Regions from separate parts of the Rhizobium sp. BK181 genome, predicted to be linked through region 1. Evidence: predicted binding sites of a transcription regulator. Region 1 holds the regulator's gene; the other holds the start of a gene.
The links. Region 1 encodes PhoB, which activates phosphate uptake and scavenging genes when phosphate is short. Its sites were predicted from a motif close to TGTCATNNANCTGTCAT; they were not measured.
Positions count from the first base shown of each region.

Region 1 (4,189 bases):
GATCGCACATTCCAAGGCTTCCGCGCCGGAGTTCGTGAAGAACACCTTGTCGGCGAATGTCGCCTCGGTCAGCCGCTTCGCGAGCGTCTCCTGACCGGGGATCTCATAGATATTGGAAAGGTGCCAGACCTTGTCTGCCTGCTCCTTCAACGCCCCCACCACGTGCGGATGGCCGTGACCGACAGAGGTGACAGCAACGCCCGCGCCGAAATCAAGATATCGCTCGCCCGTTTCGGTGATCAGCCACACGCCCTCGCCTCGCTCGAACCGCAGCGGGGCACGAGAGTAGGTATCGTAAAGCGCGGCTTCAGCCATGGCGCGATCTCCTGTCATTGATTACCAGTGGCCGGATTCCGGCTAAGGAAAGCAGGTCCGGAAAATTAAAAATGCCGCCTTTCGGCGGCGAGCAGCACTATTTACTTTTCGCACTGCGATGTCAACAAAACTGAGGCTTTGCAACATGCGTCAAGCAGCCATCTGAGGCCGCAGGACCTATCAACAACTAATGTTGCAGAAATGACTCTCCCGTCCAGCAAGTTGGGGAAAACTTGAAATTCGATTCGCCGGGATTCAACCGACTCTTGTCACAGAGTCAGCCTCACACTAGGTTAAAACTCAATTACTAGACTGCATGCGGCGGAACTAGTCACCAAAATCGAGCAAGCGTTTCTTGCCTCGGATACGTCCGGGGCAACGGTGAAGGATTCTGCCTACACCAACGCTAATAAGGCGGAGACAGGGGCATGAACTGGACAGACGAGCGCGTTGAAAAACTGAAGAAGCTTTGGTCCGAGGGCCTTAGCGCCAGCCAGATCGCAGCACAACTTGGCGGTGTAAGTCGCAATGCCGTCATCGGCAAAGTCCACCGTTTGAGTTTGCCCGGCCGAGCCAAGGCCGGAGGCTCGACGACAACTGTCAGAACGCCCAAGCGCACCACATCCGCGCCGCGCGCTCCGAACTATGCATCTCGCGTCACCACGCGCACCGTCACCCGCCAGCAGGGTGCGACGATGCTCAAGGAAGAGATCGAAATCGATGCTATCGAGCAAGTCAGCTTCCGCCCGGCCGCAAACGTGGTCGTTCCGATTTCCCGCCGCCTCGGCCTGACGGAACTGACCGAACGCACCTGCAAGTGGCCGGTCGGTGATCCGCTGAAGGACGACTTCCACTTCTGCGGCTGCGAATCTCCGGATAATTCCCCGTATTGCACGTACCACCAGCGTATGGCGTACCAGCCGGTCAACGAGCGCCGCAAGGCAGCCAACCGGGTCGCCTGACCCGGAAGCCGGATAAGGACACAAGAAAACGGGCCCTCGCGGGCCCGTTTTTCGTTGAAGCAGTATGGAGGTCGAGGGAAGCCTCAGGCTTCCATGGAGTATCCGGCACCACGCACGGTGCGGATGACGTCCTGCATGTTGGAGAAGTTCAGCGCCTTGCGCAGGCGGCCAACGTGCACGTCGACAGTACGCTCATCGACATAGATGTCGTGACCCCAAACGCCGTCGAGCAACTGCGAACGCGAGAAAACGCGCCCCGGTGACGCCATCAGGAACTCGAGGAGACGGAACTCGGTCGGGCCGAGGCGAACTTCGCGGCTCTTGCGATGAACGCGGTGCGTCTCGCGGTCGAGCTCGATGTCGCCGCACTTCAAGAGCGTCGAGAGTACCTCGGGCTTGGCACGACGCAGCATGGCCTTGACGCGGGCGACAAGCTCCGGCGTCGAGAACGGTTTGACGACGTAGTCATCGGCGCCGGTGGAGAGGCCGCGAACGCGTTCGCTTTCCTCGCCGCGCGCTGTCAGCATGATGATCGGCAGGCGCTCGGTTTCCGGCCGCATGCGCAGGCGGCGGCAGAGTTCGATGCCCGACACGCCCGGGAGCATCCAATCGAGGATCAGCAGGTCCGGCGTGCGTTCCTGCAGCCGGATCTCGGCCTCGTCGCCGCGCAGGATGGTATCGACCTCGAAGCCTTCAGCTTCAAGGTTATAGCGAAGAAGCACGCTCAGCGCTTCTTCATCTTCAACGACAGCTACTTTGGGTATCATTCGTTTCGGTCTCCTGGGGGCACGGTCGCGGAACGATTATTCCGTGACGGCGCCGACGGTGTTGGCGGTATCGTCCTTCGGACGTTCGCCTTCCGGCTGGGCACCGGTGGCCATGTAATAGATGGTTTCGGCAATGTTGGTCGCGTGGTCGCCGATACGCTCGATGTTCTTGGCGCAGAACAGAAGATGCGTGCAGCTGGTGATGTTGCGCGGATCTTCCATCATGTAGGTGAGCATCTCGCGAAACAGCGAGGTATACATCGCGTCGATTTCCTCGTCGCGTTCGCGGATCGACTTTGCCTTGTCGGCGGCCCGGCTCGTGTAGACGTCGAGCACTTCCTTGAGCTGGACGAGTGCCAGTTCGGAGAGATGCTCGAGGCCGCGAGCGAGCCTGCGCGGCACGCCGGCGCTCTGGACGGCAATGACGCGCTTGGCGGTGTTCTTGCCAAGATCGCCGACGCGCTCGAGGTCAGCCGCAATGCGGATCGAGCCCATGATTTCGCGAAGATCGGCGGCCATCGGCTGGCGGCGGGCGATCGTAACGATCGCCTTGTCACCAACCTCGCGTTCGGCGTGATCGAGGATCACGTCGTCGGAGATGACCTTCTGGGCCAGAGCCGTGTCGCCGTTGACGAGGGCGCGAACCGCATCCGAGACCATCTGCTCGGCCAGGCCGCCCATTTCCGAGATACGGCGGGACAGGAACTTCAGATCGTCGTCGTAGGCAGAAAAGATATGTGTCGATGCCATAGGGCTCATCCTTGAATATGGTGAGGGTTACCGACGCCGGCGATCAACCGAAGCGACCCATGATGTAGTCCTGGGTGCGCGGGTCGTCCGGGTTGGTGAACATCTTGTCGGTGTCGTTCTCCTCGACGAGATTGCCGAGGTGGAACATCGCCGTGCGCTGCGAAACGCGGGCGGCCTGCTGCATCGAGTGCGTCACGATGACGATCGTGTAGTTTTCGCGAAGCTCGTGGATCAGCTCCTCGACCTTTGCCGTGGCGATCGGATCGAGAGCCGAGCACGGCTCGTCCATCAGGATCACTTCCGGGCTGACGGCAACGGCGCGGGCGATGCAGAGACGTTGCTGCTGACCACCGGAAAGGCCGGTGCCGGCTTCATGAACGCGATCCTTCACCTCGTTCCACAGACCGGCGCGCTGCAGGCTGACCTCGACGATCTGGTCCATGTCGGCCTTCGACTTGGCAAGACCATGGATGCGCGGGCCGTAGGCGACGTTCTCATAGATCGTCTTCGGGAACGGGTTCGGCTTCTGGAACACCATGCCGACGCGAGCGCGGAGTTCCACGACATCGATATCCGGATCGTAGATATCGTCACCATCGAGCGTGATCTTGCCGGTAACCCGGCAACCATCGATCGTGTCGTTCATGCGGTTCAGGCTGCGCAGGAAGGTGGACTTGCCGCAACCGGACGGGCCGATCAATGCTGTCACCGTGTTTTCGCGAATGTTTAGCTTCACATCGAAAAGCGCACGCTTTTCGCCGTAGTAAACCGAGACGTCCTGGCCGATCATCTTATAGGGAACGGTATTCATCTTCTGATCCAGCGCCTTCTCAACTGCTGCTTCCGTCAACATGTTCATAATGTCTACTCCGTTTACCAGCGGCGCTCAAAGCGACGACGCAAGAGAATGGCTCCGAAGTTCATGACGACCAGGAACAGGAGCAGGACGATGATGGCACCCGATGTGCGCTCGACGAAGGCACGCTCGGCTTCGTTGGCCCACATGTAGACCTGGACCGGCAGGGCTGTCGAAGGCTCCATCGGCGTTGCCGGTGCGTTGGCGACGAAGGCGACCATGCCGATCAAGAGCAGCGGAGCCGTCTCGCCGAGTGCATGTGCCAGGCCGATGATCGTGCCGGTCAGGATGCCGGGCATCGCGAGCGGCAGGACGTGGTGGAACACCATCTGCATCTTCGAGGCACCGAGACCAAGGGCAGCCGCGCGGATTGACGGCGGCACGGCGCGGAGCGCTGCGCGCGTCGCGATGATGATCGTCGGAAGAGTCATCAGCGACAGCACCAGACCGCCGACCAGCGACGCGGAACGCGGCAGGCCTGCGAAGTTGATGAAGACGGCAAGACCGAGCAGGCCGTAGACGATCGAGGGAACAGCCGC
Region 1 is NZ_JACHZA010000001.1:980,830-985,018, forward strand. Features, by position in the region: gene FHT77_RS04985 (aspartate aminotransferase family protein) at 1-315, opposite strand, end outside; gene FHT77_RS04990 (GcrA family cell cycle regulator) at 744-1,277, shown strand; gene phoB (phosphate regulon transcriptional regulator PhoB) at 1,361-2,044, opposite strand; gene phoU (phosphate signaling complex protein PhoU) at 2,081-2,794, opposite strand; gene pstB (phosphate ABC transporter ATP-binding protein PstB) at 2,838-3,653, opposite strand; gene pstA (phosphate ABC transporter permease PstA) at 3,668-4,189, opposite strand, start outside.

Region 2 (4,189 bases), on a different contig from region 1:
CGAGACCGCGACCCGGGTTTGCGCTACACGGCCTCGCTCGTCTGGCCGCCGGAGATCACCCTCTGGGGCTGAAGATAATAAGCCGCGACTACAAGACAGAGGCCCATTAGGGCGACCACTGCCATGACGTAATAGCTGGCGAGGCCGAGCCAGGCGTAGAGGTAGCCGGAGGCAATTGTCATCAGCCCCAGGAACATGCCGTTGTAGAAGAAATAGGCGCCCTGGGCCGACGATTCCTGGGTCTCCTGGACGGTGGCAACGATCCGTCGTTGCACGCCGGTATGCACGAACGCATAAGTGCAGGAATGCATGCACTGGAGCAGAAAGAAGCCCCAGAAGCCCCAGTGCATCGGAAACAGTATCCAGCGGCAGACGCTGACGGCCGCACCGAAGCGGATCAAGGTCCAGGCGCTGAACCGACGGTTCAGCCGGCGCGAGAGAAAGAACACCGTCACCTCGGCCGCGACACCGGCGCTCCACAGCACGGCGATCTGCGTGCCGGAAAAACCGAGTTCACGCCAGTAGAGCGACGCAAAAGCCTGCAGAACCGCGTGGCTCGATTGCTGGATGGCGACTCCGATCAGCAAGGCCAGCAGATGCGGTTGACGCAACGAACTCCCGGTCGCCGCCGAAATATCGACAGGCGTGCCACGTCTGCGTGTCGGACCAATCCGCGGACAATAGATCGCCATGACCACTGTCGTGACGAAACCAAAGGTCATCACGGGCAGCACCATCTCTCCGCCCCAATGCCCAATCAACTGCCCGCCAATCAGGGTGGACACAATAAACGCGATCGAGCCCCAAACCCGCATCGACCCGTAGTCCAGCCCCCAGCGCCTTACACCCGAGATCACGATCGATTCCACGACCGGGACGTAACAGGCAAAAGTCGCGCCCTGGATGGTATAGACGATCAGCACTGGCCAGAACGTATTTGTCCAGTAAAGCGCAATCGCCGTCAGCAGCGACAGGCTTCCGGAAAACAGCAATACATCCGCCCGCTCCTTCATGCGGTCGGCATACATGGCGACAATAGGTGCAACGAGCACGCGTACGACCATCGGCACTGCCAGGATGACGCCGATCTGATGATCGTTGAACTCGTGCAGCGCAAGCCACATCGGGAAGAAGGGCAAGGCAACGCCATTGACAAGCAAAGGTGCACAGTAAGACAAGGCACTGAGAAGCCGAAAGCGCGGTGGCGCGCCCTCACTTGCCGGAGGATTTTGAGCGGGAATCATGATGGACCTGCAGGAAACTGAACGCTGCCTAGCACGTCAACCTAAGGGCGACTATGGCAAGAACTTGCCCATCGAAAACGTTTTAGAAAATAAATAGGGCCTGTCGCAAAGACACAACGGGCTAAATTCATACTGTGAATTGCGGGAGCAAAGGCCGCGACTAGGCAGCCTGCGGCGCGACTTCCTTTTCGCGGTGACCGATAGCCATCGGGATTGGCTGTATTCCGCTCATTGAACGCCACTCGATCAATTCGAAGGTGCCATCCTGATGTTCGGCGATCGCCGTGCAGCTTTCGACCCAGTCGCCAGTATTGATATAGCGGATGCCATCCATGTCCTCCATCACGGCATGATGGATGTGACCGCAGATCACCCCGTCTGCGCCATGCTTGCGGGCTTCGTCGGCGACGACGCGCTGGAACTCGCCTATGAAATTGACAGCGTGCTTGACCTGCAGCTTGGCCCACGCCGAAAACGACCAGTAGGGCATACCCATCTTGCGGCGGATCGCTGCCAGGCCGATGTTGATCATGATCGCCATGTCGTAAGCCCAGTCGCCGAGATAGGCGAGAAGGCGCGCATTGCGGACGACGACGTCGAACTCGTCGCCATGCAGGACCAGGTATTTCTTGCCGTCGGCCGTTTCGTGCATCATCCGCTCGGCAACCTCGATGCCGCCGAAATGGGTGCCTGGAAAGTCACGGAGGAATTCGTCGTGATTGCCCGGGATATAGATAACCCGCGTGCCCTTGCGCGCCTTGCGCAGCAGCTTCTGCACCACGTCGTTGCAATCCTGCGGCCAGTACCAGCTTCGCTTCAGCCGCCAACCATCGACGATATCGCCGACAAGAAAGATCGTGTCCGCGTCGTGATGCTTGAGAAAATCCAACAGGAAGTCCACCTTCGCGGCTTTGGAGCCGAGATGCACATCGGAAATGAAAAGCGTACGGAAGTGCCGCGTATCCATGTTGTCCCTCACAAGCATCCTGCTCGTGTCCCATCGTTCACCTGCCTCTCCAAAACCAGAGTCGTGTTTCAGGAAGATGACATGCCGCTTTCCCGGTTGATTTTCCCGGCTCCTGTCGACCTGCGCGGATGTCAGGAGAGATTCGCGTTGTTTTCGCATTTCGATGGAAATTCCGACTGTTCCGCCATGCCGTTTGATGTATTGAAAACACTTCAAGACAGCATGCGGCAGCCCGGAGGCGATGATGGATCATCACGAAAAGTCCAAGACGGAAAAGAATTTGGTAGGTGGAAGCCTCGATGAGCAGGCGCTCTATTTCCATCGCTATCCGCGTCCGGGCAAGCTCGAGATCCAGGCGATCAAGCCGCTTGGCAACCAGCGCGACCTGGCATTGGCCTATTCCCCCGGTGTTGCAGCACCCTGTCTCGCAATCCGCGACAATCCGGAGACGGCCGCCGACTACACGTCGCGCGCCAATCTCGTAGCGGTCATATCCAACGGCACCGCCGTTCTCGGGCTCGGCAATATCGGCCCGCTCGCCTCAAAGCCGGTCATGGAAGGCAAGGCCGTCCTCTTTAAGAAATTCGCCAACATTGACGTCTTCGACATCGAAGTCGAGGCATCGAGCGTCGATCAGATGGTTTCGACGGTAGCCTCGCTCGAGCCGACCTTCGGCGGCATTAATCTCGAGGATATCAAGGCGCCGGAATGTTTCGAGATCGAGCGCCGCCTTCGCGAGACCATGAAGATCCCGGTTTTCCACGATGACCAGCACGGCACTGCCATCATCGTCGCCGCGGCGATCCTCAATGGCCTCGAACTGGCGAACAAGAAGATCGACGAGGTCAAGATCGTTGCCTCCGGCGCTGGCGCTGCCGCCCTTGCCTGCCTCAATCTGCTCGTTACGCTGGGCGCCAAGCGCGAAAATATCTGGGTCCACGACATCGAAGGTTTGGTCTACGAGGGCCGCACCGAACTGATGGACGAATGGAAGAGCGTTTACGCCCAGAAAAGCGACACCCGCACGCTTGCCGAAAACATCAGTGGGGCCGATGTTTTCCTTGGCCTTTCCGCAGCCGGCGTGCTGAAGCCGGAACTGCTGGCGCAGATGGCCGAAAACCCACTGATCATGGCGCTCGCCAATCCGACGCCGGAGATCATGCCCGATCTCGCCCGGGCAGCGCGTCCCGATGCGATGATCTGCACTGGTCGTTCCGATTTCCCGAACCAGGTGAACAACGTTCTCTGCTTCCCCTATATCTTCCGCGGTGCGTTGGATTGCGGCGCAGTCACGATCAACGAGGAAATGAAGATGGCCGCCGTGCGCGCCATCGCGGCATTGGCGCGCGAGGAACCATCCGACGTCGCCGCCCGTGCGTATTCGGGCGAAACTCCTGTCTTTGGCCCCAACTACCTGATCCCCTCGCCCTTCGACCCGCGCCTGATCCTGCGCATCGCCCCTGCAGTCGCAAAGGCCGCGGCCGAAAGCGGCGTCGCGTTGCGTCCGATCGCGGATTTCGACGCCTACCTCGACCAGCTTAACCGCTTCGTCTTCCGTTCGGGCTTCATCATGAAGCCGATCTTTGCCGCCGCGAAGAATGCCGAGCGCAAGCGGGTAATCTTCTCCGAAGGTGAAGACGAGCGCGTCCTGCGCGCCGCGCAGGTTCTGCTTGAGGAAGGGATTGCCGAGCCGATCCTGATCGGCCGCCCGTCGGTCATCGAAACGCGCCTGCAGCGCTACGGCCTGCGCATCAGGCCGCTTTCGGATTTCGCCGTCATCAACCCGGAAGACGACCCGCGCTTCCGCGAGTATGTCGATCTCTACTTCTCGCTGGTCGGACGCCGTGGGGTCATTCCGGAGGCCGCCCGCACGATCGTTCGTACCAACACGACTGTGATTGGTGCACTGGCGCTGAAGCGGGGCGAAGCGGATGCACTGATCTGCGGCCTGGAAGGCCGCTATGAAAAGCATCTCCGC
Region 2 is NZ_JACHZA010000015.1:109,457-113,645, forward strand. Features, by position in the region: gene dgcA (N-acetyl-D-Glu racemase DgcA) at 1-72, shown strand, start outside; gene FHT77_RS24875 (MFS transporter) at 24-1,244, opposite strand; gene FHT77_RS24880 (UDP-2,3-diacylglucosamine diphosphatase) at 1,405-2,229, opposite strand; gene FHT77_RS24885 (NADP-dependent malic enzyme) at 2,456-4,189, shown strand, end outside.
Region 2: FHT77_RS24880 (UDP-2,3-diacylglucosamine diphosphatase) is a predicted target of PhoB. The motif match lies at 2,277-2,293, and genes of this name have one in related genera.